DNA from 2 places in the Chengkuizengella sediminis genome. Region 2 is predicted to be linked to the other one. Evidence: riboswitches for the same ligand, from Rfam matches in the RefSeq annotation. Region 2 holds a riboswitch; the other holds the start of a gene.

Region 1 (16,808 bases), on a different contig from region 2:
TTGTCTGATTGTTACTTTTGCAAAAAGGAGTATGGTCAATATAATAATCAGCACTCCAACTATTACTTTAAAGATGTCCATATTTAAAAACAGATACATTAGCAAACCAGGAACAATTCCAATGAGGCTTCCTAATACTAGTTTCTTTAGTAAAGGATAATTCACTTCATTTTTTATCTTATAGATCATTATGATGGAGAGACAAAGTGAAAGTATAATGTTAATTTGAATTGCGCTTTGTGGGGGATAAATCAATAATAGAAACGGTGTACCTACAATTGAAAAACCAAACCCCGTACTAGATTGTAAAAGTGAAGCAAAAAAAACGATAAAAATCAAAATCATCCAGTTGTCCATTATCTCTCTCGCTTTCGAGCTAATTATGCATTTTCTACAGGGTTTACTTTAATTGAAATATCAGTTGAAACATCTTCTTCAGTTAATTTACGTCTCCAACCTGTGATTACAGAGAACAACAGTACAGCTAACATAGCCCATGAATATGGATTTAAGAAGGCCGATATAATACTTGGAAAGGCAATGTTCCATTCTTGAGCTGATGAAACCAACGTATTATACCATAAAATTACTGACAGATTCCAAGGAATCATGAAGAATACAACAACCATCATACATTCCATCACATTTGCTCTTCGCTCTGGAGATAAGTTAAAACGCTTTCCAAATGGATTAACGAATGTAGACCCTACGATTAACAAAACAGGGGCACTTGCAGAAATGATGACAGATGCTAGTCCTGTAACTGACATAATGGAGAACTCTGCTTGACGAGGTGATTTAATGTTTCTTTTTTGGACCCATTTCAGAAATGAACTCATCACTCCACTTTCTATCATCACCTGAGTAATTGCCAGAACAAATAAAGCAAATACGATCGTCCCAGTCACACTAGTAATACCAACTTGAATCAAACCTGTACTTTCTCCTGGGTTTATGGGTATTGAAAATACATCCCCTAAATTTATCTTTCCAATGAGTATACCGAGAACTATAGCAGAGATATTTCCATAAATCAGTGATTCAACGACATGTCTCTTCGATAATGCAGATATAATGACTACCGCCAAACTAATTAACATCACAAGACCTTTTGGGTCCAAATTAGCTTCTATCTCTGGCACATCAACTACTGTCCCTCCTCCGCCAACAAAGAACAGGACGATAATAGCTAAAATACTGGCTGACATAGCAAGCGGGAAGCGACTGCGTACAACTGTATTTAATGTTGCCTCCTGTGTGTATGCAGATGCAATGGTCGTATCGGAGACAGGAGCAAGATTATCACCAAAAACCCCACCACCTAAGATAGCAACTGCGAGCATGGTTGGATCGGCACCTAACAAAACACCAGCGGGGTAAAGAACTGGGAGTAAAGCTAAGTATGTCCCATTAGAAGTACCAGTACCAACGGAAAATAGCATAGCTAAAATAAAAGCCAGCACTGTGAAAACAGCACCTTGAGCACCTGTTTTTAATCCAAACCATAAAATACCGTCAACCAAACCACTCGCTTGTACAATTTTTCCGAAAATGGCTGCAAATATCCATGCAACGACGATAACAATTCCATTTTTTTGAGACATACCTTTCATGAAGGCATTAATATAATGATTCTTATTTTTGGCAAACAATAGTCCAGCAGATAAAGCAACCCAACCACCAGCCCAAAACGCTTGTGTGCCTCCTCTTTGAGCAATGGATAATGTTACTAAGAACGCAATTAAAATAATTAAAGGAATTAAACCACCGAATACCCCTCCATGCATTTCAAGCCTTTTTTCATTTTTCATGACGCTATCCCCCCTTATTTAATTTTTGAATTCGCTTTCAAAGAAATTTTTATACTAATGCCACTGTATAAAGATGATTATGCTCTAAAATATTAGATGCATTTGCGTAAATTGATGGTGTTCCTCCTGTATGAAGAAATAAAATATTTTTCTGTCCTTTAAAATATCCTTTTTGCACTAAATCTATTAACCCTGCCATTGTTTTACCAGTATAAACAGGATCAAGCAAAATACCTTCTGTTTGTGCCAGCAGTTGAATGGCTTCAAAGGTTTTATCAGTTGGAATTGCATATCCAGGTCCTAAGTAGTCATCAAAATTTCTAACTGTTTCTCTAGGAATTTCTTCATTAAAACCTATACGCTGCCTAGCTAGTTTCACAATGTTATAAACCTTTTCTTCTTGAGCAGCTTTATCTCTTCGAACGTTAATACCTGTGACAGGAATTCCGCTTCCACTTGCATAAAATCCAGTCACTAAACCAGCATGAGTCCCCCCACTACCACTTGGTGAAATGATATGATCTAGCAAAATTCCCATCTCAGAAGTTTGTTTTAAAATTTCTTGAGAACCACTAACATAACCAAGAGCTCCTAGATCATTACCACCGCCTTCAGCAACGATATAACCTTTTCTTCCTTCTTTTTTTAACTCTTCATTAACTGTTTCCATCTCTTTCACAACATCTGTACCGTCTGGAACAACCTTTATTTGTTCTGCACCCAGCAAATTGTATAAAAAGACATTTCCATTTTCCTTTGGGTTGTATATGTGATTTCTTTCTTCAATGATCAGACGACATTTTAACCCTTCCTTAACCGCGGCTGCCAAAGTCATTCGACAGTGGTTAGATTGAACTCCACCAGTAGTTATTAATGTATCGACACCTTGTTTTAAAGCATCTGCTACTAAAAATTCAAGTTTCCTTGTTTTATTTCCACCACCTGTTAAACCAAGTAAATCATCTCTTTTTACATAAATATTAGGTCCACCTAATATACTAGATAGTTTTTTAAGGTGTTGGAGAGGGGTTACGAATTCTGTATAAATACGACGAGGGTAAGATGTTAAATCCATGAATGTACCTCCAATGCAAATATTATGAGTAAATATTTATTATCATATGCTGATCGTATAAATATGTAAAATTAATTATAAAAATGATGATCATTAAAAAAATCAATGATAAATCGCAAGTAATATAATGGGAAAAGGAATTTAAGCTAAAGTATAGAACTGTATATATTAAAATTAATTAGATTAGGAGGATCAAGATGAGGGTTGTGAAGGAGAAAAAATATAATTATGTATCCAATGGTATTACGTTTGGTTCAGCTCTAGCTATTGCAATATCTTGGAGTTTACATAAATCTATCATATGGGCTTGTATACATGGTTTATTTAGTTGGTTATATGTTCTTTATTATGCAATAACTCGATAATATTCTAGATAATTGATTCATTCTTTATTTCGACCCAGCAAAGAAATGTCCGCTCTGGGTCTTTTCCGTATGGATATGACTGAGGTTGATATCATCACCAAAAACATGCCAATCACATGACCTAAAGTGAATTGTTCATCTAATAATAAATAAGAACAAAACATCGTTGATACAGGTATAACCGCTGTAAATACGCCGGATATATTACCTGAAACTTTTGAAACCCCACTATACCAAAGAAAAAATGCAATGACAGTCACAAATATCGTGAAATATAAAACATACAACCAATCTATCAAAGTAGTCTGACTAAAATCAAACTGAGTTGCCTCATATAAAGAAGAAGGTACAAACAAGATAAAGCCAAAAAAAGCTACAAATGTAGAAATGGCAAGTGGACTCAGTTTATTTGATAAATATTTACCTAGCACCGTAAATAAAGATTCTCCTATCACGGCAACAAATATCAAAAAATTACCCCAAAGAGGTAATAAACCTTTTGTAGTCCCTTCCTCACTAGTTATATTAATAACCAAAATACCAAGAACTGCAAATAAGATTGCTATTATAACACTCTTATTCATCTTTTCTTTTAATAAAATATATGATAATAAACCAATAACCATTGGAGTAATACTTGTGATAACTCCACTATCCAATGCACTTGTATACTGTACTCCGTATAATAAACAAATGCTGAACAAAAAAACGCCAGTGAAAGATTGAAGAAACAATATTAAAAACTGCTTCTTAGTTAACTTCGGAATACCCCCTTCAAATAAGTATAGAATTACAAATAGTAACAAAGAAGCGATCCCAAAACGAATCCCTGAAGCTAAGAAAACAGGTATACTTTGAACCATTAATTTGCCAACCACGATAGAGCTACCTACAATAAACATTGCAGAAGATAAATATATATATGATTTTAAATTTACATTTGACATGTGATGAACACCAACTTTATTTTTAACAAATATATCAATTTTAGTTGGTTTGATTAAGAACCAGATTGTAAAACTTTTTATAGTACCAATCCAAAATACTCCTTGATTAGAGCAATCATGTTAATTACTTTATATAAGGTTATATACACAGCAAAAATCCTCATTGAATAAATCCAATGGGGATTTTGCAATAATATTGTGTTTATTATCTTATTCTGATACAGGAACAACTGAATTGTTATACTCTTCAAGGATAAAGTTTTGAATATCCTCTGAACGTAAAACCTCTACTAATGTTTGGATCTCTGCACGAGTTTCATCACCACTTCTTACAGTGATAATGTTCACATATGGAGATTCAGAGCCTTCAAGAGCAATCGCATCTTCAACTGGGTTTAAACCAGCATCAATCGCATAGTTTGTATTAATTAAAACGGCATCTCCTTCACCGATGTTGTAAACTTGCGGCAAAAGTCCTGCTTCGATATCTGCAATAAATTCAATATTTCTAGGATTTTCAGCAATATCTTCTATAGTAGCCTTAGTAGTATCAATCTCTTCTTTTAAAGTGATTAACCCTTCAGTTTGTAATAAAGATAAAAATCGTCCATGATCTGCCACAGAGTTACTCATAATTAATTGAGCTCCTTCTGGTAAATCAGCTAAACTTTCATAGTTTTGTGAATATACTCCGATTGGTTCAATATGAATCCCACCAGCATTTACAAAATCATAACCATGGTCAGCAATTTGGCTTTCTAAGTATGGGATATGTTGAAAATAATTAGCATCTAATTCTTTTTCAGCTAACGCTGTATTTGGTAAAACGTAATCTTGGAATGTAATAATTTCTAATTGAATTCCTTTTTCTGCTAATATTGGTTCAGCTTGCTCTAAAATTTCAGCATGTGGTACATTAGAGGCTCCAACAACTAATGTAACTGCTTCTTGATTTTCTTCCCCCTTCGTTCCTTCTACACTATCACTACCACAAGCAGCTAAAGCTAGTACAAAAACAAATAATACAACTGATAATAAAATTTTTTTCATGTTTCTCTCCCCTTTTTTATCTTTTATCTATTTTTGAAGTGACATAGTCACCTACAAACTGAATTGAAAATACAATGATCAATATAATGATGGTACAAATTCTTGTAACATCATTATGGCTACGTTGAAACCCGTCTAAAAAGGCTAAATTTCCTAATCCACCTGCACCTACTACTCCTGCCATTGCTGTGTAACCTACTATAGCAATCGCAGTTACCGTAATTCCAGATACTAATGCTGGCATAGATTCGGGCAGCAGAACCTTCCAGATAATTGTAGATATTTTTGCTCCCATTGCCCTTGCCGCTTCAATGACCCCTTTATCAATTTCTTTTAATGCAATTTCTACCATCCGTGCATAAAATGGGGCTGCACCTACGATTAGAGCAGGTAATGCCGCAGTTTCTCCTATGATAGTACCCACGATAGCTTTTGTGAAAGGAATCAATAAAATGATTAATATAATAAACGGAATAGATCTAAAGATATTAACAATAGCAGCCACAAAAGCATGAATGATTTTATTTTCATAAATATTCCCTTTCGAGGTTAAGAACAATAGTATACCTAAAATGATCCCAAGAACAAATGTAGCCACTACTGAGATAGCTGTCATATAAATGGTTTCCACTGTAGCTTCCCACATTTTATCCCACTCTACATTAGGCAGTAATTCCTTCATGAATCAACACCTCCGCCTTTACCTTTTGCTGACGAATGTATCCTATCGCCTGTTCTACTTCTTGGGTTTTCCCATCCACATGTACAAACATAGTTCCTACTGCTCCTCCATGTGTTTGAGAAACTTTTCCTTGTAATATATTAAAACTTACATCAAATTTTCTGATCACATTCGTAATCAGAGGCATTTCAGCTGTATCCCCTACGAAGGTCAATTGAACGACTTTTCCTTTTGGATGTAGAGCTAGTAAGTTTTCTATCATTTCGTTAGAAGATTCGGGTTCAATGACTTGATTCACAAATCTCTTTGTCATGGATTGCTGAGGATTTTGAAATACTTCAAACACATTTCCTTCCTCTACAACCTGTCCATCTTCCATCACTGCAACTCGGTGACATATTTTACGTATGACGTGCATTTCATGCGTAATTAACACGATGGTTAATCCTAACTTTTGATTGATATCTACTAAAAGATCCAAAATAGAATCTGTCGTTTGTGGGTCTAATGCAGACGTAGCCTCATCACATAACAGTACTTTTGGCTTGTTCGCCAATGCTCTAGCTATACCAACCCGCTGCTTTTGACCACCGCTTAGTTGTGAAGGATAAGCTTTCTCCCTTCCTTCTAATCCAACAATTTTGATCAGTTCGTTTACTATTTTCAAACGCTCTTTTTTAGGAAAACCGGCAATTTCAAGCGGAAATGAAATGTTCTCCTGAACCGTTCGTGACCACAATATATTAAAATGTTGAAAAATCATGCCGATCTCTTGACGTGCTTTTCTTAATTCTCGCCCACTAATTTGTGTCATATTTCTTTCAGCAACAGTAATGGTTCCGTGGGTTGGAGTTTCCAATCCATTCAGCAAACGGATCAATGTGCTTTTACCGGCTCCACTATAGCCAATAATTCCGAATATTTCTCCAGCAGCAATATTCAAATCTACTTTTTGAACAGCTGTGACAGTACTGTCTCCAGTCTCATATGTTTTTGTTACTTTCGATAATTTAATCATGATGTTTCACCAGCCTAAATTTTGATAGCAAAAAACCTTTCTACATGAGCAGAAAGGTTCACTAATCTATGATTTACCTTTCTCTCATCTTCCAAAGTTTACACTTTGTGCGAATTGGCACCATTTCAATTCATCATTGACGGTTGCCGGGTTTCATAGGGCACATCCCTCCACCTCTCTTGATAAGAGCAGTTGTATTATGAAGTTTTAAGTTACTTAATTAAAGTATGAAAATGATTTTAACATGTCTATCATATGGTGTCAAATCTTACATTTCATAATTTAGATCTCATTTATAAGAAATTCATCTCACTTCAAAAGTTGTACTGCTGATTCCTTCTTTTGTTTTTTTGACGTCTAAAACAGCTGGGATCGACTGTTTTAATTCTTGCACATGTGAAATCACGCCGATCATCCGTCCTGATTTTTGTAAATCTATCAATGTATCTATCGCTTTTGTTAATGATTCCTCATCTAATGAACCGAACCCTTCATCAATAAACATCGTTTCAATCGAGATGCCACCTTCATATGACTGAATCACATCTGCCATGCCTAGTGCTAAACAAAGAGAAGCATTAAACTTTTCCCCACCAGACATCGTTTTTACATCACGTAACTGTCCTGTGTAGTGATCATATACATCTAATCCAAGACCACTTTGTCTTCCTCTCTTTTCCAATCGATCACTACGCAACAATTGAAATTGACCGTTAGATAACTTTTGCAGCCTTTGATTTGCCATCTGAATGATTTGTTCTAAAAACTCGATCTGTAAATAACGCTCAAAAGAAATTCGCTTTGCATTATCCCCTCGTATTACGTCATATAAATCTTTAATTAACTGATATCGCTCCTCAGCTTCCTGCACTTTCTCACTCACTGACAAAATGTTCTGTTTTCCTTCTTCCGCTCGTTCAGCGTAGTTATGTACTTCATAAAATTGTTCTCTAATGTGTTCAACCTGTTTTTTTAATTGGTCTAATTCGTTCTGTATCTCATTTAAATCAAACTGTTTTTTATCTTTTAATTCTTTCTTTAATTCTTCTATCTGCTTGGTTACTAATGACAGGTTAGATTTCCACTCTTCTATTTGTTGTGTAAGTTGTTGACGGTTCTCCTTTGTCATTTTTGCACTCTGATAATCTAATTCTTGAGAAAAGCCCGCTTCTTCTAAGCTTTGGGAAAACTGCATATTTGCTTTATCTAGTTTATCTTTCGTTTCTAGCACCTGTTTTTCTGTAGTTATGAAAAGCACTCTCACTTCTGATTGTTGTATTTTCGTTTGTTCAAGCTGTTCTTGTACGGCTTTCCATCGATGTTCTAAATTCGCTTTGTGCTTTTGTGTTTGTCCAATTCTTTCTTCCAATTTCACAAGAGATCGAACTTCCTCTGGTATATTCACAACGCTTTGCTCCAACAATGCTTTTTCAGTAGAATATTTCGTATTAAGTTCGTTTAGCTCTGCTATGTTTTTATCTTTATCCAGAGTTTTTTGATCTAGTACTAAATTCAACTGTTCCAACATTGGTTTCAGCTGATCCAACCTGTTTTGTTTATCTTTTAACAAATCTACTTCTTTTTTTAGTTTTTTCCCGACCTGAACAAATTGATTATACTCTTCGTTTATATGTTCTAAGAGAAAACCATACTGAATGACTGCTTTTTCCTTTTCTTCGATTTGTAAAAGGGAGTTCTCTAATTTTGCTTCAACTTTACGGAATTCATCTTGAGTTTGTTCCTTCACTTTTCTAGACATGTCTAAATCTTGTTTTGATGGAATCTCTTTAGAGCTATTGGTTTTCAAAGGATGTTCCTTACTACCACAAACAGGACATATCTCCCCATCATGTAATTGAGAAGCCAGGATACTAGCCTGTCCTTCAATCCAACGTTTTTCTAATTGCGTGTAATCGTTTTGTTTTTGTTCAAAGTTCAATTTATTAGATGCGGCTTCTTTTTTCATTTCAACTACGGCTAGCTTCAATTTCATATATTCGGTAAATACGATCGATTGTTCTCGTTTTTCTGCTAATTTCTCCTGTTTTTCTGGTAATGAACGCAGCTGTTCCTCAAAAACTTTAACTTCATTCTGGGTTTTGTTTTTCTCTGTTTGTTTGGTTTGTATTTGCTGTTCAATAGTTTTGAAAGTTTGTTGTAATCGTTCTCTTTTCTGTTCAAGTTCCTTGATTTGAGTTTGCTTCTGATTTAAATCTTTTACCACTGGCAGCCATTGCCCAAGATGTTCCAACTGCTTTGTGATATGATCTAGTTCAGGTTGTTTTTGCTCCTCAATTTGATAGGCTGTCATCGCATTTTTCATCTTTTCATCTGATTGAATCTTTCTGTTTTTGACTTTTTCCATTGCATCATTTTTAGAGAGAAAATCTTTTTTAGCTTCCATTCGATTTTGTTCAATGAGTTCGATTCGATCCGTTTTTTCTGCTTGCTCTAGCTTCTTTTTCATTGAAGCCATTTGAGGTAACTGACTTTCTAAAGTTTCTTTATGTATTCTTTTTTGTTCGAGTGTATCAAATCGTTGATTAATCGCTTCTGCATGATGATATTGAGCCGTCAGATCTTGCAGTTTTTTTGTTTGTTGTTGAAGTTTGAATTCATTTTTGCTCGATTGTTCTTTATAAAAAGAAATCTCTTGCTCAAGTGCATCTAAAATTTGAAATGTATTATATAACTCTTGCCCAAAAACTTCAGTCAGTTGTGTGTTGTCCCTCATAGGTAATGCTGTTTTTAAGCTATTAATGTAGATGCCTCTCTCTTTAATTTGCTGTTCAAAAAGAGATTGAGATTGTTTTCGCTTCTCATTGAGTATATTTTCTACATTTTTATATAATCCTGTTTTGAAAATTCGACGTAAAATCTCTTCTTTATTTTCCGTATCTGAAGTTAACAACTTGCGGAATTCTCCCTGCGGGAGCATCACAATCTGATTAAACTGTTCTTTGTTTATACCTAATAATTGAAGTGCTTTTTCATTGACTTGAGATACAATAAAACGTTCACACATCGGTTTTTCCATTCCACCTGTGGTTTCAAAAAACTCATACCGCTCTCCTGTTGCACTTTTATTACCTGATTTCACGTGAGGAAGCTGACGGAATATACGATAGGTATGCTTTTTTAGCTCAAATACCAACTCAACGGATGTAAACAACTCATCATCTGCAAATTGACTTCGCAGCATTTTTGAATCGTTACGATCCTGACCACTCGCTTCACCAAATAAAGCAAAACAAATCGCATCAAAAATAGAAGTTTTTCCCGCACCTGTTTTCCCTGAAATCACAAATAAGCGATGTTCCTGCAACTGTGTGAAATCAATGGTTTCCGTTTGTTTATACGGACCAAATGCAGTCATTTTAATTTTTATCGGTCTCATCTTCGCTCACCTTCTACTTGCAACATTTCCTGCAAAACGTTGGTAAATTGTTTCTCTGTCTCTCCAGTGACTTCCATTCCTCTTACCTCTTTGTAAAAAGCTTTAAAAAGAGAGATTTCATCCATTTTGGATCTTTCAACGACCTGTTCTTCATTGTCAGTTATTTGAGTTACCGTTAATTTACGCTCTACATGCATTGCATTTGGAAAAACGCTGCGAACACGTTCCATAGGAGATAATACTGGGGTTTCATCTAACAGACGAACAAAAACATAGTCCTCATTTTTCTCCATTTGTTCAATTTCTTCTAAATTCCCTTCGATCGTATACATATCTCTCTTAGGCGTTAATTTCCTTTTTTCGATATTTGTTTGCCCATCTCCATCCAATTCAACAACGTAGAAAATCTTATTATGGTTTTCTTCTGATATAGAATATTTTAATGGAGATCCTGCATATCTAACGGTTTCATTTTTCACATAATGGGCTTGATGCAAATGACCTAAAGCAGTGTAATGGAACGGTGAAAAATATTCTGCACTAACATATTCCGTCCCTCCCATGGAGAGAGGACGTTCTGAATCACTTGTATTTGCGGTTTTTTCACCATATGGTGTGACAAACGCATGACCTACAAAGATATGACGTGCATTTGGATCTATGTTCTCTTGAATTCGTTCTACTGTTTCTCTCATCGCTTCATCATATGTACGAATTTCATCGTTTTGTAAAACATGTCTAACTTTCCCTGGTTCTGCATAAGGAACGAGATGGAAGTGAACTTCTCCAAATCCATCGTTCAGTATGACAGGTTCAAAATCATCTGTGAACTCTCCGACTATGTAATAACCTGAGGCTTTCATGATTCGACTTCCAAACTGCAGCCTTCCTGGACTATCATGGTTTCCAGCTACTGCAATGACTGGAGTATTGCATTCGATCACAATCGTTTGGAGCACTTCATCTAATAAATCTATCGCTTCCGTTGGAGGTACCGCTCGATCATACAAATCTCCCGCAATAATGACTGCGTCTGGTTGTTCTTGTTTGATCGCCTCTATAAACTGATCTAATACATAGCGTTGATCCTCGGTCATATACACACCTTGCACCAGCTTACCTAAATGCCAATCCGCTGTATGAAATATTTTCACTTTCACACCTACCTTTATCTTAATTCAAAAGCTACAAAACTTTTTTAATTATATCTCCCTTAGAGGTTCATCTTTATGTTCCTCTCATTATACTATTCATCATCACATGTTTGAAAGATTATATATGTTGTTAATTCATCCATTTCATGGATTTAGCTGTTTATTTATCTATGTTGTTGGTTTTGTTCAAAATAAAAAGCACTACAATAAGTGCTTAAAAATCTAAACTTCTTCTTGTTCAATTTCAAATTTCATCGGAGTATATTTTTCAATTGGAATATAAAATTCCTTCATATTTTCAACTAAACTAAAGAACTCTTTTTTAGAATTACAATCATATGTCCACAGATCTCTTTCAAATTGTTCTAACTCTTTATTGGGTTTAAAGTAAATTGTTATTTCTAATTGCTCCATATAATCATACTCACCATCTACTTCAAATATGAATTGTCTTACATATCCTAAACTAAATAGTTCTTCTCTTGTAAAATCATAAACCCCACATTGAAATAACATAGCATCGTCAGAACAATTTACTTTGATTTTTGAAAATTTTTTAAAAACTTCCCATATTTGAATGCAATCAGGTTCATTAAATTTCACATTTGCTTCTTTTAACATTTCTTCTAATGTTTGCTTTGCTTTGTTAGCTTCTATCATTGTATTCCTCTTCTCATTTACAGACTTTTTAATTTGTAAAATTTCAAAACCATCATCATCGCATAAATGCCTTCTGGATGCAACAAATTCCAGCACTTGGGTTATTATCTAAAACGGGAAAGTTTGTATGTCTTCCTTCATTTATTTTTTAAACCCATAGGGTCCCTCTTCTTCATTTATATCTTTCATTCTATCTTATGAACCATCTAATCCATTTTCTTGAACTGCTATCCCTAGACATTCGTACAAAAAACCATTATTAGAGGTTGCCCCTATGGGTTTGATATTATATTATGTTATTTAATATCTTTTTGATTGTACGAATGCGGATATGTGAAATAAATAGGTGTTATTACCCTCTCACTATACAGTTGCAAACGTGTGACACAAAAAGAGCCACATAACTGAGACTCTTTATTGTTGCTGGAACTTCTATATAAATATTTATTTATTGATAATCATTTCCTTCACAATAAGTAGCTAATGTGCGCCCTTACTGCTCCTTTATTTACTTCATGAAATATATGGTGACTTTGAAGCATTACTTCCGCAAGAGGTAATATATCAGAATGGGTTAATTAAGTAATGATCCATACGACAAAACTAGGAATTGACATCAACAATAAGTTTTTTGACCATCTCATTCTCGATTTCTTTTCTTCCCTGCTTTCATAGGCAAAATTGGCCCTCATACGATCTCCACTTACAGCTGTCCCAGATGTAAGAATAGCCAGTATTATAAGTATAATAGCAACTTTAAAAGTAATATTTCCTATTGAATGGATTTCACCAACAGATAATACGATAATAAACGTAATAAATAATATGATTCCACCATGAACTAGTGGTTTTACAATCCCATCAATCATGACCTTTCGCATGAATCTCACTCCTTAAAAATAATCTTTTTCTAATCTAAGCAAGGTCTTTTCATTCACTACCTAAAAATAAGTATTTATAATCAATACGCATCTCGATCTATAAGGTTACAAAATTTCACCCAATATAGAATGAAATTCAATTCGTATAACTGTATTGATCTTCACCCATAAACAATACTTATTTTAAGTATAATAATAAACTATTTTTGTAATCATCAAATATCATTTATGATGAATAAAGAATATTCTGGATATTCATTTTTAATATATACTTTCATATCGTTAGGGGGAGAAAATAATGTCTAAACGTAAACCATCTAGTTTTGTCTCTCATTTGGAATGTCCCAAATGTAATAAAACATATAGTGTTGATGAAGTCAATCAATTATGTGAATGTGGAACTCCTTTGCTTGTAAAGTATGATCTACAAAAGCTGAAAACACAGTGGCGTAAGGCAGATTTACTTACAAGAGAGCCAAGCCTATGGCGTTATCGTGAGCTTCTTCCAGTGAAGTCAGATGAAAATATAGTCTCACTTGGTGAGGGAATGACCCCTTTGATTCCTCTTAAAAATTTAGGAGAAAAGGTAGGTATACCGAACCTGTTATTAAAAGATGAAGGAACGATTCCTTCAGGCTGTTTCAAAGCTCGTGGAGCTGCAGTAGGAATATCCAAAGCAAAGGAACTAGGTGTGAAATCACTAGCTATGCCTACAAATGGAAATGCAGGCGGAGCCTGGTCTTTATATGCAGCTAGAGCTGGTATTGAAGCTAACATTGTTATGCCTATTAAAGCACCAAAAATCACAAGAAGTGAAACTTCCATTGCAGGTGCAAAGCTATATTTAGTTGATGGACTAATCAGTGATGCAGGTAAAATTGTAGGGAGAGCAGTTCAAAAAAATAGTTTCTACGATGCTTCCACTTTAAAGGAGCCATATCGTATTGAAGGTAAAAAAACAATGGGATTAGAAATCGCAGAACAACTCGGTTGGGAAGTACCTGATGTAATTCTTTATCCAACTGGTGGTGGCGTAGGAATTATCGGTATTTACAAAGGATTGAAAGAACTTAAAGAAATCGGTTGGATCGGTGAAAAAATGCCTCGACTTGTTGCAGTTCAAGCTACAGGATGTGCACCTATCGTAAAGGCTTGGGAAGAAAATAAAAAAGAATCCGTCATGTGGGAAGATGCAGATACGTTAGCATTCGGTATTAACGTTCCGAAGGCAATTGGTGACTTCTTAGTTTTAGAGTCTATTTATGAAACAGATGGATGTGCTATAGCCATTGATGATGAGACGATTGTAAAATGTCAGGAAGAAATCGCTTCGATAGAAGGATTATTCGTATGTCCGGAAGGAGCTGCTAATCTCGCTGCAGCTAAAAAATTAAAAGAACAAAACTGGATTAAGGAAGATGAGAAGGTCGTGTTGCTTAACACAGGGGCTGGAATTAAATATCCATATCACCCTGGAGAACCAGCTATTCTTCAACCTAGTGAAGATATCTAATATAAAATTCATCCGCTACTGAATAAAGTAGCGGATTTTTAATCTAGTTTTGATACTCAGAGTGTTTTTCTATGTATTTAACTAGTCTCTCACCCGCTGTTTTCTGTATTTTCTTTTTAAAAAATGGAGTCCATCCTATTAAAAACCCTATCGGGCCAAAAGCCATACGTGACCATTTATTAAAATCAAAATCATCCACATGTTGAATGATTTTCCCATCTTTAAACTCAAAGGAAGCTTTAATAACGTTTATTACGTTTCTACCTGTTTGTGAAAAGGGATATTTGGCAATCCATCTAGCTTGCCCTTTTGAGTCATCTGCTTGCACGCTGTCAAAGGTGATTTTGACTTGATCATTATTCCCAAACAACATTTGCCACATTGCACTGGGCTCTTTTCCCTTTAAATTAGGAAATGCATGATCTGCAAATATTGCTTCATCGTGGTAACATGATCGAATCGCTTTAAAATCTTTATTTTGAAAACTTGTGTAAAGCTTATGGATCAATTCTTCATTTTTGTTCATATCTTTCACCTCCACTAAGCTACTAATCTTGATAAATTAAACTAAAGGTATATTCTTCCTGCTTTAATTTTATTATAACATTATCAAAAAAGGACGTGAGTATATAAGAGGTAAATCTTTTTAGCATATTATTTTTATAACATACAAATAATATGTGGAATAAAATACAATTATTATGCATGACTATACTCTGCTCCCAAAAAAAGATTGAAAATAAAACAAATGTCATATAAAATAAAATCTATATAATAGTTATTAATAACTAACAAAAAAATAATTCAGTCATAATAAACTTATTTCAAATATAAGGAGTCAAGTTATGAAAAATACATATTCACCAACAAAGTTTGAATCTATTCCTGCTGATGAAGCATCAGTAATACAATCAATGCAAGCTTTATTACAAGGAAAAATGGAAAAAAGTTATGAAAAAGGAAATACAAAAAGAGATGCTCATCCTAAACATCTCGCCTTATTAAAAGCTGAATTTGAAATTTCATCAAATCTTCCTGAAGAACTTAAAGTTGGCCTTTTTCAAAAAGAAAAAACTTATTCCGCATGGGTCAGAATCTCCAATGCTAGTGGAACACCACAACCAGATAAAAAGAAAGATTTTCGTGGTTTTGCCATTAAATTAGTGGATGTGGATGGAGAAAAGTATCTTAAAGAGGAAAAACAAACGCAAGATTTTGTTTTAATGAGTCATCCAACCATGCCACTTGGGACAGCAAAGTTATTTCATGATGCGGTTTACTATGCGATTAAATGGAACCCTCTCGTATTGTTACTAAATTTCATGTTAACTGGCAAAGGGCATATTATCAAAGAACTTAACAAAGGAAAGAAAAATCATACTTCCCCTTTAGATATTCGTTATTGGAGCACAACCCCCTATTTGTTTGGTGAAAATAATGTTGTTAAATACTCTATTATCCCAACATCAACATATAAAAGTTCTTTACCAAATGAGTTGACGAATACATATTTAACAGATAATATTGAAAACCATCTCAGAGAACACGAGGCCAGCTTTGATTTTATGATTCAACTTCAAAAAGATCCTCTTCAAATGCCAGTTGAAGATGCAGGTGTCGAGTGGAAGGAAACAGATTCTCCTTTTATAAAAGTAGCAACTATAAAAATACCCCAGCAAACCTTCCGAACGAAAGAAAGAGATGAGTTAGCTGAGGATATGTCCTTTTCACCAGGTCATGTATTATTGGAACATCAACCTATTGGCGGGATTAATCGCGCACGCGTAGAAATTTACAAAAACTTGTCCAAATTCAGACATGTAAGAGATAATCGTAAGATGCTTGAACCTACGGAATGAATTGGTTCACCACATATGTTTAGGAGGACATTAAAACTCCTCCTGAACATCCAATCACATTAAATTAATTAAAATTTTAAACTTCCTATTTTATAGATATCCACTTTCATTTAAAAATTTAGATAATTGATCAAATATGGTTAGGATGGACAGACCTAACTATACAGAATAACTTAAAATCAACTGCTCTCCAATTGGCCCCATCTTTCTTCGACCAGTATCAATATACCCCGCTTTTTCATACAATTTTTGAGCAGCAATATTCTTTTTATTCACTGCCAAAACAATCTCGTTACAATCAGGAAATTCTTGATTTGCAAAAACTTTCAACTGCTTCATAGCTATCGATGCATATCCTCTACCTTGTTGAAAGTAATTAATAGAAAATGCTGCTAG
Region 2 (16,808 bases):
TTATCCAGTTCCATTTTAGGAAACATGTCTTCTTGATAATGCTCCCAATGCCCTGAAGTTTTATATAAATCAACGTTAGCTAATACAGGTGTGTATACGTGGTTATAACCTAATCTTTCCTCCAGATCAACGATATATCTCTCAAGCGTTCTTCTTAGCTTAGCACCATTTGGAAGCCATAGTGGAAGACCTTGTCCTACTTCTTGAGAAAAAGTAAACATTTTAAATTCTTTGCCAAGTTTTCTATGATCACGTTTCTTAGCTTCCTCTAATAAGTGTAAATGTTCATCAAGATCGGCTTTTTTAGGAAATGCAGTTCCGTAAATACGTTGCAGCATCTTATTTTTTGAGTCTCCACGCCAATATGCACCAGCAACACTTAATAATTTAAAAGCTTTAATTTTACTCGTAGATGGCAAATGGGGACCTCTGCATAAATCAAAAAACTCACCTTGATCGTAGATTGTAATGACTGAATCCTCTGGTAAATCTTGAATTAACTCTAACTTCAAAGGATCATCAAGCTCAGTGTATATATTTAATGCTTCTTCTCTACTTACTTCACGTCTTGATATCTTTAAATTCTCATTAATAATTTTTTTCATTTCCTTTTCAATTTTACTCAAATCTTCAGGAGTAATGGATTGATCAAGATCAATATCATAATAAAAACCATTTTCAATAACTGGACCTATCCCCAATTTCACATTTTTCTCACCAAATAATCTTTTGATTGCTTGTGCCATTAAATGGGCTGTACTATGACGATAAACCTCTAACCCTTCCTCACTATCCAATGTCACAATTTCAATCTTTGCATCTTCATTTAAGTTATAACTTAGATCCACAACTTGTCCATTTACTTTACCAGCAACGGCCTTCTTTTTTAAACCAGGGCTGATTGATGCAGCAATTTCTTCAATGCTCATTCCTTTTTCATATGAACGACTGGCACCATCAGGAAATGTAATTTGTACTGACATATCATTTTTCCTCCATTTTTCACTTTTTTATCCGCAAAAAAACGCATTCCTCCCAAAAGGGACGAGTGCGTTTAGCTCGTGGTTCCACCCTAGTTCAATCGATAAAACATCGATCCTCTATTCATATTCGTTAACGTGAATAACTCGGTGGGAACTACTTTATGTAAAATTCCATGTTCATTCTCACAGCTACAAAGTGGTAAATCAAATTTGAATTCAGAAGGAACTTTCAGCCCTGGTTCCCTCTCTCTGGTCAGATTCATAAAATGATTCATGTCTTTGATGTTGGCTTTTTTATAAAATTATTAAACTTTTATAATTGTATTATAGTGTAGCCTACCTTTTTGTCAAGTTTATTTATTATTTTTCCACCTTTTGATAATTTGAAAGAATCTTCTCACACACATTACACCTATTACAAACAATAGTACGTTTTTCAAAAATTTGCTCGATGACGTGAATGACTTGCATTTCAGGTTTTCTGGTATGGATCACTATTTTTTGGGGAGATAAAGACACTAATTTTGTTATAATAAGATCATCAAAATTTTTGTCATAAGCCTCACTATTTGTATCATCACTCTTATCTAAACATTTCAACTGCTCATCTAGAATCAGAAAATCTTTTTCCCCATCATGAATAATGTGGACTGTTGATACTTTATGCTCCTGTGAAAAAACAAACGATTTTAACAAGGACATAAATTCTTTATATTGTTGATCACTAATATACTCTTCAATAGCATATTCAACGACTTCATTAAGTTCTTTTAGATAAAACTGCAGTCTAAAACGAATAAATGCGTCTAAATTAAGATGTGTATTATTTTCAATATATTGAACCAATTGCTCTTCTATTTTTTGATGTTTTTTTCGAATGAAACTTGTAGATTGGGATGATTCGTTTAAAAGGTCAGTGCAATATTCATTCAACCTTGAAATTTCATTTTTATCAAAATGAGGCTGCTCTTTTTTCAAAAGCCGATGAAGAAGTATATTTTGTAAATCGGTTATGATAAAGTCTGCAAGTGATTGACTTATAGAGTGATACAGCATTGCTGCATGTTTATTTAGTTGAAATTGTGGTAAAACACCTGTACTAATAAGGTTATTATCCACTTTTATAATTTTAAAAATCTTTTTTTTCTGCTTATTTTTTTTATGTAAAAGGGAAATTCCCGTTTGTAATTTTGCATAACATCTTTGTATTTCATCTTCTGAAAAATTCTCCATATTGATTGTAATCAGGTCCATATTCACACTCCTTTCACGTATATAACTGCCATCTAAAGTATATGTTTCAGTTGAAGCAGATATACAAAGAAAAGAATGGGATTATATACCCATAAAAGTGATGAACAGAAAAAAACCGCCCATTTGATCAGACGGTATCAATCTATACATTCCTATTAATTTTGCATAATAAAATCTTTATCAACACTTGAACCTTCATTAAATACTTTTAAAGTGTCATAAGCTGTATTTCTTTGAGCTGGTATTTTTCCAGCTTCACGAATTAATTTTAAAATCGTTTCTATATTCACCTTATGCGTTGTACCTGCAGCAGACACCACATTTTCTTCCATCATCGTACTGCCAAAATCGTTACAGCCATATTCTAATGATTTCTTTCCTATTTCCGCTCCTAATGTCACCCAAGAAGCTTGAAAATTAGGTATATTATCTATCATTAATCGGCTGATTGCTAATGTTTTCAAATAATCATCAGACGATGCTTTTTCTTGTTTATAATTTGTGTTATCCGGTTGAAAAGTCCAAATAATATAGGCCAAAAATCCAGCTGAATTCCACTTATTCTGTACGCATTCATCCTGAGCATCTCTAACTCTCAACATGTGCAGTACTCTTTCTTCTATAGTTTCACCAAACCCGATGACCATGGTTGCGGTTGTATTCATGCCCACTTTATGTGCTGCTTGATGAATGTCCATCCATTCTCTCCATGATCCTTTTAATCGGCTGACTTTATTACGAATTCGATCAATAAGCATTTCTGCTCCAGCCCCAGGAAGGGAATCCAAACCTGCTTCATGTAATTTCTTCAACACTTCTTCGTAAGGTAAACCTGACATTTCTTTCATTTTACGAATTTCAACGGTTGACAGTGAATGCATATGAATATGAAATCTTTGTTTAATTTCTTCCAATAAATTTAAATAATATTCAAATGGAAGATCAGGGTTTACACCACCCTGCATTAATATTTCAGTACCACCTACATCTAAGGTTTCTTGGATTTTTTGAAATATCACTTCATTAGATAGTACATATCCTTCTTCATGACCGGGTGGTCGATAAAAGGCACAAAACTTACAGTACACATCACAAAAATTTGTATAATTTATATTCCTACCAATCACAAATGTAGTGATAGGGTCTGGATGAAATTGAAGCATTTTTTTATTCGCAGCTTGACCGATTTTTTCAATCTCATCAGATTCAAATAAAACAACACCATCTTCTAAAGTTAATCTTTCACCTGATATTGCTTTATTTAAAATTTGATCTATTTGACTCATAACGATCACTCCTTATCTATCAAATCTTATCACAAAAAAATAGGAGAGTCATTATTTTGGAAGATGAACCTTTTGGATATAATGGAAACTTTAAGTTAAAGCTCCTAACTTTGAGTTCAACTCCTTAATATATTCGTCTAGTTTAGAAACTCCTGCATTTTCTAGAACTAACATAAGCCCTTCTAAAATGATAATTCGTGGGTTTTCTTGCTCCAATTCTTCATCCATGGCTACTAAAGAAGCGCTTATTTTATTCTTTACATTTTTATTTACATTTAAATTCGTTAATAGGTTCTCTGTCTCGTTTATTATTTTCTTGATTTTTTTAATTGTAGTTTTTCTTATTTCTTCTTCTATATTTATGAAATTTTCCAATAAATCTTCTGTTAGAAAGGGTTCATTTTGAGTCTGTTTAAAATTATCTACCACTTGATCTAGTACAGCTATTAATAAATTTGGCAACCGTTCGATTTCAATTTTCTTTTTATCAATAATGACATAAAACATATACTCTCTCATCATACCGATTAATATTGTTGCACAATCATAAGCATATTTTTTTACTTCTTCTCCATAAATCTCAATAATGTGTCTTGTTACCCAATTGATAGTTTTTGCCCTAATCTTAAACATAAATTGTTTTATTTCTTCATTAATTTGAGAAACCTGTTCACTCATGATCATTTTTATAAATTCTTTATATTTAGACTGTTGTTCCATTTGTACCATTAATTGTCTAGTAAAAATTTCTTTTGGTAATAAATAACCTTCATTTTCTCGAACCATTTCTACTTTCTCATACATAGGATCGAAATAATATCTCAACAGGGATATCATAAGGTCCTCTTTTGAATCAAAATAATTGTATATTGATCCTTTAGCCATACCAATATCATCAGCAATCTCTTTCATAGATGTTGCATGGTATCCTTTTTGAGAAATTAATTTCATTGCAGATTCCATAATATTCTTCCGCTTATCACTCATAAAAAACAACCCTCAATCTAAAAATAAGTTAATTTCATTATATTTGTTTACCAATTGACCTGTCACTATGTTTTTTATATAATGTGTCTACGTGGTCATAAATATTATTGACTGATTGTTTTTATTATACAATGACTATTAGGTCAATACAAATATCTCAGAAGGAGAAGGCTTAAGATGATACAACAAAAACAAATAAATACAAAAATTGTTCTTTTAGGTTTAATGATCGGTATGTTTTTCAGTGCACTTGAACAAACCGTAGTTGGTACGGCTATGCCGACCATTATTGGTGAGTTAAATGGTTTTGAAATTTTTGCTTGGGTAACAACAGCATACTTAATTACATCAACTGCTGTTATTCCTATTGTTGGGAAAATATCTGATTTATTTGGAAGACGATACTTATACTTAACTGGAATGGTCATTTTCATTGTAGGATCTGCATTGTGTGCAACTGCAACTACAATGGAACAATTAATCATTTTTCGCGGAATTCAAGGTATCGGTGGCGGTATGATTATGCCATTATCGCAAACCATTGTTGGAGATATTTTCACAGCTGAACAGCGTGCGAAATGGCAAGGGGTATTTGGAGCTATTTTCGGATTGAGTTCAGTTATCGGTCCTTTAGTTGGTGGCTTTTTTGTAGATACAATTAGCTGGCACTGGATCTTTTTAATTAATGTACCATTTGGACTTTTATCTGCTACGTTAATTTTTATAGGGATGAAAAATGAAATTGTAAAAAATACAAAAAAAGTCGCCATTGGATTGACGAGTAAAATTTCTTTAGTTATAGCCGCTATCATGCTTTTAATTGGATTAATTTTAGGTGGAGGTGCCTTCGAATGGAATTCCATAGAAAGTTACTTGATTTTTGGAATTTCACTCTTCATTTTTATATTGTTTGGTTTTATAAAACGGAAAGAACTAAATATTGATTTTTTTGGAATCATGACATTAATTCCAGCACTTACTTCACTATTGCTCGGTTTAACTTTCGGGGGAGATAAATTTGCTTGGATGTCATTAACTAGTTATTTCATATTTGGTGCTTCCCTGCTATTACTCATTATCTTTATTTTTATTGAACGAAAAACGGATGAACCGATATTAGATCTAAGTCTATTTAAAAATAGAGTATTTGCCACAACTAATGGTTTAGGGTTTTTATTAGGTTTGGGTATGTTTGGTGCCATCATGTTTGTTCCAATGTTTATGCAGGCTATCTTAGGCGTTTCACCAACTAAAGCGGGGTCTACAATGACTCCGATGATGTTTGCATTGATTATTGCAAGTGTCATAGGTGGACGTTTATTGTTAAAGATTAAATATCGAACTAATCTCACCGTAGGTATGATCATAGCATGTATTGGATTTTTCCTTATGAGTACGATGGGGCTCGATTCAACGATTTGGACAGCATATGGTTTTATGATTGTAATGGGATTTGGAATGGGATTAGTCATGCCTACCTTAATGATCGCAGTCCAAAATGCATTTCCAAAAGAACAATTAGGTTCAGTGACATCTGCATCCACATTTTTCAGATCCATTGGAGGTACCATTGGAGTTACCATCTTTAATGTTGTGATGAACAATACACTAACAGATAAAATGACCGAGGTATCTAATCAACAAACGGATCCACTCGTCGCTTCCACTTTAACTACGTTAGGTGGGGAGCCTGATGATTTATTTGGAATTTTAATCAATCCTGGAATTTTACAAAACGTGTTTCAACTTCCGCAAGATACAGCTAACGGAGTTCTTTACGCAATCCAAAGTGCATGGTCACAATCGTTTTCATTCGTGTTTTTAACAGGACTAAGTGTATTAGCATTGGGTATATTTGTTGCTCTAGCAGTTGGTAATGGGCGTATTAAGCGTGATAAAGATAAAAAATCCGTGATTATTGGAAAAGAAGAGAAAAAACAAGGGATCAAAAAAGACCTAGTGACGGAGTAACAATCTCACCCCTAAAGGGCAAAACAACTGTAAATTGTAATGCTTCAATATGAAGAGGAGCAGTCCCCTATGTGAATGTGTCAAACATTTCACGAGTGGAAACTGCTCCTCTAAATTAATCTCTTATATTACATCTCTTCAAGTTTGAAAGAACTAAGCCTATCATTTCCAATGGTATTGTCAGTAAGATCTGGATCGTAATTATTAATAAACTCTTCACTTGTTCCCTCTAAATTAAAACCCTGAAACAGTGTTACTTTCATATCGACAACAAATATTGAACTTACTGAATTATCGTTAATCCCTACTGATTCTACTGACGTATAATCTCCGGGTGTTTTTACTTTAACGAAACCCCCATCTACATCATAATCAGCATGGGTGAAGAAATAAACACCTTTTCCGAATACTTTAAACGACGAAGTTGTATTATCTCCTACGTTTCCTGAACTTCCTAGGTTATTATCTTTATGTCGAATCGCTTGTACTTTACCACCATAATGATTGTGTTCATATAATGTAACACCACGGGTCCCGATAGTTAATACGGATGACAATCTATCATTAGATAGTCCAGTATTACAAGCTCCAATATTGGCACAAGCTAAGCGGGTATCAATATTTATAAAACTTCCTCTAAAATCAAAATCATTGAAGAAATAAGCACCTCTACCTCCTAAAACTCTTACTGATGAAACTTTATTATCCAAACCATGATCAATTAATTCAGAACTCCCATGATCTTCTTTAATGACAGTGACTTTTCCAGTAAAGTCACTATGCTCATGTAAAATTAATGCATAATCACCAATTACTTTCACAGATGATAAGGCATCGTTAGGAAATCTTTCACCGTTGAAACCCATAACAGAGACGTCCCCAATGAATGAAAAATCATCGTCAGCAAAAGATTCCATCGCACCAGTATAATGTGGTCCATTAAATACATAGACGTGCCCATTAGATGGGATTCCTGCTACCTGTACAGAAGATACGGTATTCTGTCGTATAATATGATCGTTAAGGTCATCGAAAAAAGCATAACCGTCCTCCGAAAAGAATGTTTGTGGATCCCCTCCACCGTTTAAGTCTGGGAATAGCCTAACATATACGTCACCTTGAATTAACATTGAAGATAATTGATCATCAAAATTATAGGCTGTACTATTTAAATTTTGTTTAACATAATCATCTTTAGCTACTGTAACACAATCCCCGTTGAAGCCTGTACTTGAAAATAAAAACGCAGTATCCGTCACGGTAAAATTATTAGGAGCCATAACAGCTGGTGATGTTGTTTCGGCACCATTATAAATTACTGTTTTTGAAATATAGAAATCTTCATTTGGATTTGCAAGTAATAAGTCATATAACCCAGAGTTTATATTTATAGAAACATTTGTCCCTTCAAACTCACCTAATAATGTCCCACCCAAAGCTGGGTCTCCAAGATATACATTATAATAAGTTCTTTCCCCAGCAGGAATTTGGTTATCAGTCCATTCCATTGGAATCGAACAACCAACAACTATATCTAGAACTGTTGCTGGGCTTGTTAAATCTATCCCTTCGATCACTGTATTACTAGGAAGTGACACAACAAAATATTCTGTCTGGCCGTAATTAAGGTTAGATGAATAAAAGAATTTGATGTAATACGTATTATTTATTCCAGGTTCTACATTCACATCAGTCCAACTAGTTACTGTTTTGTCTAAGATCGTTGCAGCAAGACTATCATTTTTATATACTAAGATACCTTCAACATTAGGAGCATCAGCAGCTGATCTCCAAGTCAGTGTTGTTGTTAAGTTGTTGACATCTGAAGTATTTTCTAAAATATTAGGTACTGCTAGTCCTGTATCTACTGGATAAATAGGTCTTGAGGAATTAATGGTCTTTTGATTTACCATTTTTATAATATAAGAGTTCATATCTGGTCTAAGTCCGTAATCATCTTCATCTCTAAAAGCGTCATCTAATTCGTCAAAATTGTGTCCATCTGAATAATTCACTTTAGTTTGTGTGACTAATTGATACACAGCCCACTTGTATGCATTTCCCCCTGGAAGTCCAAATTCATATGTTTTTGTTTCAGTATTAGCTGTGTGGTATGTCCTAGAAAATGCAAATTGACGTTGATCAGAATATTCGTAACTCAGAGTAATAGACCCTGTCCAACCAGTAAACTCTGACCCAACTCTAACTTGATTCTCAATATCTAGTCCAAAGCCATGTGTAATAATCGCTTGTTCCTGCTGTGTCGTATCTAATCCAAATTCTCTTGTTTCAGAATAAGTTACAGCATCACCGTTTTCTGAATATCCAGTTGCAATTCTCTCCCACCATTCTTCAACATCTAACGTGAGACCCTCAGCAAAGTATGAATTTCTATCTAGTAAAAGTGTAAGCTGTTGCGGAATTTGATCTCCACCCTCACCGTGCATTGGGAATGCACTTAAAATTTGTTTTGTAGTTGGATCATAAATACCTTTGAACGTATCAATAAAAGGATCATAGTCATTCAAAAGATTATTTAAAACACTTATATCCTTTCCTGAAAGATTATGGTAATACTCAGAATTATAGTAATGATCTGTTGCACCAGATATATTTGTATTTATATCAAAATTAACCGGTATATATTCCCATGGTGCTATTCCCTCAAAAATGGTTCTATCCTCATACGTATCAACTGGATATTCATCAGTTGCTTCCAAAGCAGGAACGACAAGTTCAGGTTCTGTGTATTCATTTGCATTTACCTCTGATGCAAACACGCTCATTATGATCAAAGCTAAAACGAATGAAAACATAACACAAATAATAAAAGTAGATGAAGAATCTTTTTTGAACATTGACATTATTATTTTCTCCCCTTTAATTATATTTGATCATTTTTTCCCTCTTATACCTCTCCCCAAGAAAACACTTACAATTGAAAATAAAGAACATAATTATAACAAATAGATTCAATCATACGAACTTCACATTAGATTTCACCCCCTTTATTTAGTAAGTTATAAATAAATAACTATATCACGAAGACTTGACAACTAAATAAAAGAAATCTTTTTACATCATAGAAACTATTCATTATACTATTTCTCCAAGAAAGCCCTTACATTTGCAAATAAAATACAATATGTATATACAACAAATAAATTCAATCATACGAACATTTCATACTTACATGTTGTTTCACCCCCTTTAAACAAGTAAAATCAAAAATTCATTATTTTAATTCAATTTATTTAGTTATAAATAACAATATTCATATGCATCGTGGGGCTCAATAACTAAAAACTTAATTGTCTGAATTTTTTATATCTTCTGATAATTAAGAGTGAACTAATTATACAACGTTATTACCAAATTAGGTTATAGAAAACTTCTATACATGTATAGAAGACATTTATAGTTATTTTCAAATAACATCATTGTACCGCTTAATTGACGAAATAACTATCACTTTAAATTTCCAGTTTAACTTAATAAGACGTGATTGTTAGTTGCAATTAACATAATATAGTCTTATGTGTAATTAATCAATAAGATTATTCTGGAAAAAATAATCTACGTACTAAAATAGGTTGTAGTTTTAAAAAAGCTATTAGTTAAAAAAAAGACAACCTTTTATAGTGAGAGTTCTCTACTTTACAACTAAATAAAAGTGGATAACCGATGTCTCGTAAGCGAAAGAAAAGAGAGGTAAATGGCCTCCTATTAAATAGTGATCAAGGGTACCAGTATACCTCTAAAAATTATTATATGTGCTATTCTTTTATGAACGGGAAAATATCAGTCATATCAATATCTTCCATCAACCTCTTTTCTTGCCTTATCAAAAGCCTGAGATAAATCTGTAATTAAATCCTCAACATGCTCTATACCTACTGAATAACGTAATAAACGATCATCTACACCTACTTTTTCACGAATTTCTTTTGGAATATCAGCATGAGTCTGTACTGAAGGATAAGTCATTAGTGATTCTACTCCCCCCAAACTCTCAGCAAATGCAATAATTTCAATATGACGTAAAATGGGTTCAATCATTCTCGCATCTTTCATTTTAAAAGAAAAAATACCTGTGTTTCCTGAAGATTGTCTACTTTGAACTTCATATGCAGGATGTGTAAGTAAACCAGGATAAAAAACTTCATCTACCATTGGATGCTCAAGTAAAAATTCGGCTATTTTCGTTGCATTTTCTTGATGACGTTCCATTCGAAGTGCTAACGTCTTCATCCCTCTCATTAATAACCAACAATCCTGAGGTCCTAAAATAGCACCAATGGAATTATGAAGCTCAAACATCTTCTCTGATAACTGTTTACCTTTGGTAATAATTAACCCAGCAATCACATCATTATGTCCGCCAAGGTATTTTGAGGCACTATGAATGATAATATCCGCACCTAATTCAAGTGGTCTTTGAAAATATGGAGAAAGCAAAGTATTATCCACAATGGTAAGCATATTTTTCGAATTTGCCCATGCACTGACTTTCTCAATATCTGTCACCATCATTAAAGGGTTTGTTGGCGTTTCGATTAAAACCGCTTTCGTATGTGGAGTTACAAGTTTTTCCATATCATCAATATCATTAGTGTCTACATAACTTGAGGTAACACCAAATCGTGACATCGTTTGCTCTAACAATCTATATGTCCCACCGTAAAGATCTAATGAAACAATTAAATGGTCACCTTGTGAAAATAAAGCAAATATAGTCTGTAAAGCAGCCATTCCTGAGCTGCATGCAAATCCAGCATCTCCATTTTCTAAGTCTGCTATGGCATCTTCTAATATGGCACGTGTAGGACTTTTAGTTCTAGCATAATCAAATCCAGTACTTTCCCCAAGCTTTGGATGTCTAAAAGCAGTTGCATGATAGATCGGATAATTGACAGCCCCCGTTTTAGGATCAGCTTGTGAACCTATTTGGGCTAAGCGGCTTTCTATTCTCATTACTATGTCCTCCTTTAAATAACCCAGTCAAATGTTGTTTCTTGATATACATAATAGTTCAACCAATTGGAAAACAGCAAACTTCCATGCGCTCTCCAAGTATTATAAGGCTTATTAGTAGGGTCATCCATTGGGTAATAATTTTTAGGAACAGCACATTCCATTCCTTTATTTATGTCTCTGTCGTATTCCCATTTTAAAGTCTCTGCATCGTACTCAGCATGACCTGTAACAAAAATTTGTTTCCCATCTTTTGTTCCTACAATATATACCCCTGCCTCTTCTGACTCAGATAATATTTCCAGATTTTCATGTTTTTCAATGTCTTCTCTTCGTATTTCTGTATGTCTTGATTGTGGAGCATTAAATAATTCATCAAAACCTCTAAATAATTTCACATTTTTCACATTCAATTGATGTTGAAATACTCCGAATATTTTTTCGTTTAATAAATACTTCGGAATATCATAATGATGGAATAAACCTGCTTGTGAAGCCCAACAAATGTGTAGTGTTGAAGTAACTTGTGCTTTGGACCATTCCATAATATCCTTTAATTCTTCCCAATAATTCACATCTTCAAAGTCTAAAGTTTCAACAGGTGCCCCGGTAATAATCATCCCATCAAAACGCAAATGCCTAACTTCTTCAAACGTTTTATAAAATTGTTTTAAATGTTCTTGCGATGTGTTTTTACTTGCATGTGTTTTAGGATGAATCAAGGTAAATTCTACTTGTAAAGGGGTATTACTTAACAACCGCAAGATTTGTGTTTCTGTCGTTTCCTTCGTAGGCATTAAATTTAACATAATCACCTTCAATGGACGAATGTCCTGATGGAACGCTCTGGACTCATCCATTACGAATATATTCTCATTATTTAATATTTCTTTAGCAGGGAGATGATCTGGAATCTTAACGGGCATCTCAACTTCACTCCTTTATTTTGAAAGTATCAAATCACAAAACTCATCAGATTAGTAGAAAAAAACCTTTCTCAACTAATCACTGAGAAAGGTTTTTTATATCATTATACAATGATATCCTCTCTCATCTCCCAGAAGCTGCGCTTCTGCAAGAATTAGCACCGTGCAAAATTCATTGAAAATTGCCGGTTGCCGGGTTTCATCGGGCTAGTCCCTCCACCTGCTCTTGATAAGAGTTTCACGATTATTTAATTATTATTACTTTAATTGAAAAAAGAATTTGAGTCAAGAAGAAAAAAAATAAATATAATGTATTAAAATGTGTTAAATTTAATTTATTTAAAATTTTGTTTATGCTATTGTTCATTATGGGGCAATTTACAATATATATTGATGAATTTAGGTGATAACATAATGAAACATTCACAAATTGAAAATGTTCTCTTAACTGTAATTAAATACATTAAAGATTATAAAAAAGAAGAAGTTCAAGATTTATTTGATGAGCTACAACCTTATGATATTGCTGAACTGTACAAAGCTCTGCCAGTTAAACATAGATTGAAATTTATTTTATGTTTATCACCAAAACAACTAGCAGTATTAATACAAGAGCTGGAAAGTGACCTACAGTTAGATATTTTACATGCTTTAGGGATTGAAAAATCATCACAAGTTATGGATTTAATGGAAAACGATGATCTTGCAGATTTATTAAATCAATTATCAGACGAAAAAATGGAAGAGTTTTTGTCTTCGATGCAAAAAGAAGAATCCAAAACGGTTCAAAATTTGATGCAATACCCACCTGAAACTGCAGGTGGAATGATGACGAATCGTTATGTATGGATTCGCAGTTATTATTCTGTACGTGAAGCCATAGATAAAATAAAAGCATTTGCTCAAATTGCTGAAAATATTTACTACCTTTACGTATTAGATGAAGAAAAAAAGTTAGTTGGTGTTGTTTCATACAGAGATTTATTGCTAGCTGATATTCAAGACACGATAAAAGATATCATGTATAACCGAGTCATCTCTGTGCCTGTTACAATGGATCAGGAACATGTCGCTACGATCATTGAAAGGTATGACTTTATAGCGGTTCCTGTAGTGGACGAAGAACACAGGCTCGCGGGTATCATTACCGTTGATGATGTTATTGATGTAATGATAACAGAAGCCAATGAAGATATCCAAAAATTATCTGCAAGTAGTAAATCAATTGATTTTAATACAGGTGTACTATCAGCCTCACTTCGCCGCCTTCCGTGGTTAGTTCTTTTATTATTTGTTGGATTATTGTCAGGTGGAGTAATTTCAAATTTTGAAACAACATTAAAAAGTGTAGTTGCATTGACCTTTTTTATGCCTATGATTGCTGGTATGACTGGTAATACAGGTACGCAGTCTTTAGCCATTGCTGTTCGAGGTCTCGTAACTCAACACTTAGATAAAACATCATTTTTCAAATTGTTATTTCGAGAAATTGGTGTTGGTTTTATCATTGGTACTGTATGTGGACTACTAATTTCAGTAATCTCCTTTGTTTGGCAAGGAAATGCAGTGCTTAGTTTCGTCATTGGCGTTTCATTATTTTTAACATTGATTATTGGTACATTAGCAGGTACAATTATCCCACTAATTTTATATCAGTTTAAAGTAGACCCAGCAATCGCTTCTGGACCACTCATTACAACGTTAAATGATATTTTTTCATTGACAGTTTATTTCGGTCTAGCTACCCTATTCATAAGTTATTTCTAGAGAAGATATTAATCTTATTTCATCAGTTGATTTTTGTATAACCATTCATCAAAATGTTGAACATCAATTTGTTCTTCAACCCAATCAAGAGGAAAAGTGGTTGTTCGTTCAAATTGTTTAGTTAAATTTATAATTTCTTCACCATATTGTTCAACCTTTGTTGTTGCATATCCAGGGATTTGTAACAACTCTTCCTTTGTTTTTGGAATAAATGTGCTCAACATTTTTAATACTCGGTTAGAAGAAATAATATAAGGAGGTTTATTTAGTTTTTCAGATTCCTCCCTTCTCCATCTTCTCAACATCTCAAACAAGTCTGGGTTTGTCATCTGCTCACTATAATAAAACAAACTTTGTGTTCGCTTGTTTTTTGGAGATAAAGCCTTAGACTGGTTAAAATGATCAAAAAATAACGGAAGATAACCTTGCCCAATACATTGTTTAAATTCTAAACGTAATTGCAAAACAATTGCTTCAAAGTCTTTCTTTTCAATGTTCAAATCCTTTATAACCTCTCCATCTTCACTAATTACCTTCCAATTTAATTGCCAAGATGAATCTAATGCAAATAAATTTACTTGTGTAGTGCTTTTTTTGTTTTTTTCTGTTTCCTTCTTTAACGTATTCAAATAAATGAGTTCCTTTTTCATAATTTTTGCACTTCCTTAATTAATTTTGTTGTTCTTAACCCTTTTATACAAAAAAACACCTCTCTTACATATTCGTAAAAGAGGTGCTTCCTCATATTTTATTCTTTTTTTGTTAATAACATCTTACAAAATTCACCTGTTTTCATCAATAGGACTTAATTATTATTTATTTCAATTGAAATAAAGGGTCATTTTCTTTACTATTAAAACCATGTGGAAAATAATGATAATTCATTTTCTAAACAATGAAACCTTTGAAGGAGGATTATATGAAACTTTTAATATTAGTACATGTGTTATCGGCTGTAATAGGTGTTGGACCAATTTTTTTCATCCATATATTATTAAGAAAAAAACAATCTGTTGAAGATATACGTTTTTCTATGAAAATAGCAAAAAAATTACTGCTTTTCCCTAAGATTGGGGGGTTAACTGCAGTTTTAACTGGAGTCTTAATTATACTTTTAAATGATTATGGCTCCTTCTTTCAATTATGGTTAGTTGGTTCCTTAGTTTTATATATCATCGCTCAAGTTATTTTATTAGGTTTTATAGCCCCAAGAATGAAAAAAATAGCTTTATGGTTATTTGATCCAAAAAATAAAAGCGAAACGGATTTACCTTTAGAAATTATAACATTACGAAATCAAGTAAACTCATTGTTTTACATTAGTACTACACTGATATTATTCATTTTTGTATTAATGATACTTAAACCTTTTGTATTTGTATAATATGTTGTAATATAAAAGAACATATATACAGCAAAAGAGGTGATCCCATGTCTGATATTTCATTTGATTTTCTATCAGATAGCACTGAAGAAACATCAACACGTTTTGTTACATTTGTTGGGGAACAAAGCTTAAAGCGATATGATTTAGCTATTACAACAACAGGAAGGTTTTACGGAAAAAAAATAGTTGCAGATTTACAATCAGGTAAAACCGCAATTCTTGGTCCTGATGATTTAGAAGAAGAAGGTTATTTAGAGCATGTATATCAATTAAATGAAGAAGAAGGTATAGAACTACGTGCCTTTTTAGACCTTATCGTAGGTGTAGTTCATTTTTCTGACCTATAATCCAATTTATTTTATATAAGTTGGGTGGAAAATAAATCTATATTTTTTTATTTCCAAGTTAATATTTACGCATAGAACAAACCTCCCAGGGAAAAATAATGTGACAATACGATCACATCTTTCCTAGGAGGTTTTTTCATGAATAACAAACCATTTCAAAAAGAAAGAAAAAGAAAATTTACAGATCTAAAAACAGTAGAATCTCAGCGCAATGATTTAACCGCTGAAGAATTTCCAGAAGGGGCTTATGGTATGGATTTATTAAGTGAATCCTTAGGGAAAAGCTCTCCTTGGAGAGAAGACCAACGACCGGCTAACTCATTCACTTATGAAAATCGTGAATTACATGAGGGGCTTCCACGACAGGACCCACCTGGTCATGCCACTCATGACAAATAACCCACAAAAGTGAACAAAATTCGATGATGCATAGTCCGAATACTTTTGCGGGGTCCTAATCTAATAAAATCAATAATATTTAAACTGCGAACTTTCTAATTAGAGATTTAAATTCAAATTCCTTTAATTTATGAATAAGTTTCTCTTGATTAATCACATAAGTACAGTCATCTAAGTCGCATAGGAATTCAACATCAGTATGAATTGTTGCCAGTTCCTTTGATAAATAAATTAATTCTTTATTTTCTAACAATCTTTCTTGTAACTTACCTTTTACTTGAACTATGTTTTCAAACAATTGATCGATATTTTCAAACTCATCAATTAATTTGATTGCGGTTTTAGGACCTACTTTAGGACATCCGGGTATATTATCTGATGCGTCTCCCATTAAACCTTTCATTTCAATAATTTGATATGGATAAGATACACCTGTTTCTTCTTTAAAATTATCCATTCCAATTGTTAAGTAATTGCCAAATCCTTTTTTCATTAGTGTTACTTTCGTTTTTTCATTGATTAATTGT

The links. Region 2 has a riboswitch for S-adenosylmethionine ahead of metA (homoserine O-acetyltransferase MetA). Riboswitches for the same ligand answer to the same signal wherever they lie in the genome.
Region 1: it holds a riboswitch for S-adenosylmethionine, as region 2 does, so the genes downstream of both, EPK97_RS11040 (methionine ABC transporter ATP-binding protein) here and metA (homoserine O-acetyltransferase MetA) in region 2, are expected to answer to the same signal.

What each region holds. Positions count from the first base shown of each region.
Region 1 is NZ_SIJC01000004.1:405,748-422,555, forward strand. Features, by position in the region: gene EPK97_RS11010 (sulfite exporter TauE/SafE family protein) at 1-357, opposite strand, end outside; gene EPK97_RS11015 (Na+/H+ antiporter NhaC family protein) at 381-1,811, opposite strand; gene cuyA (D-cysteate sulfo-lyase) at 1,861-2,886, opposite strand; gene EPK97_RS21395 (hypothetical protein) at 3,084-3,251, shown strand; gene EPK97_RS11025 (DMT family transporter) at 3,269-4,198, opposite strand; gene EPK97_RS11030 (MetQ/NlpA family ABC transporter substrate-binding protein) at 4,409-5,248, opposite strand; gene EPK97_RS11035 (methionine ABC transporter permease) at 5,265-5,930, opposite strand; gene EPK97_RS11040 (methionine ABC transporter ATP-binding protein) at 5,911-6,948, opposite strand; SAM riboswitch class I at 7,030-7,137, opposite strand; gene EPK97_RS11045 (AAA family ATPase) at 7,253-10,345, opposite strand; gene EPK97_RS11050 (exonuclease SbcCD subunit D C-terminal domain-containing protein) at 10,342-11,499, opposite strand; gene EPK97_RS11055 (hypothetical protein) at 11,722-12,159, opposite strand; gene EPK97_RS11060 (DUF5316 family protein) at 12,738-13,040, opposite strand; gene EPK97_RS11065 (threonine synthase) at 13,339-14,553, shown strand; gene EPK97_RS11070 (nuclear transport factor 2 family protein) at 14,597-15,079, opposite strand; gene EPK97_RS11075 (catalase family protein) at 15,399-16,412, shown strand; gene EPK97_RS11080 (GNAT family N-acetyltransferase) at 16,572-16,808, opposite strand, start outside.
Region 2 is NZ_SIJC01000006.1:188,390-205,197, reverse strand. Features, by position in the region: gene thrS (threonine--tRNA ligase) at 1-983, opposite strand, end outside; gene ytxC (putative sporulation protein YtxC) at 1,344-2,237, opposite strand; gene mqnC (cyclic dehypoxanthinyl futalosine synthase) at 2,393-3,523, opposite strand; gene EPK97_RS13885 (TetR/AcrR family transcriptional regulator) at 3,614-4,510, opposite strand; gene EPK97_RS13880 (MDR family MFS transporter) at 4,688-6,481, shown strand; gene EPK97_RS13875 (hypothetical protein) at 6,610-9,345, opposite strand; gene EPK97_RS13870 (aminotransferase class I/II-fold pyridoxal phosphate-dependent enzyme) at 10,292-11,455, opposite strand; gene metA (homoserine O-acetyltransferase MetA) at 11,470-12,381, opposite strand; SAM riboswitch class I at 12,503-12,617, opposite strand; gene mgtE (magnesium transporter) at 12,796-14,148, shown strand; gene EPK97_RS13855 (HRDC domain-containing protein) at 14,163-14,798, opposite strand; gene EPK97_RS13850 (DUF2269 family protein) at 15,068-15,532, shown strand; gene EPK97_RS13845 (DUF3055 domain-containing protein) at 15,580-15,882, shown strand; gene EPK97_RS13840 (hypothetical protein) at 16,021-16,281, shown strand; gene EPK97_RS13835 (5'-3' exonuclease) at 16,361-16,808, opposite strand, start outside.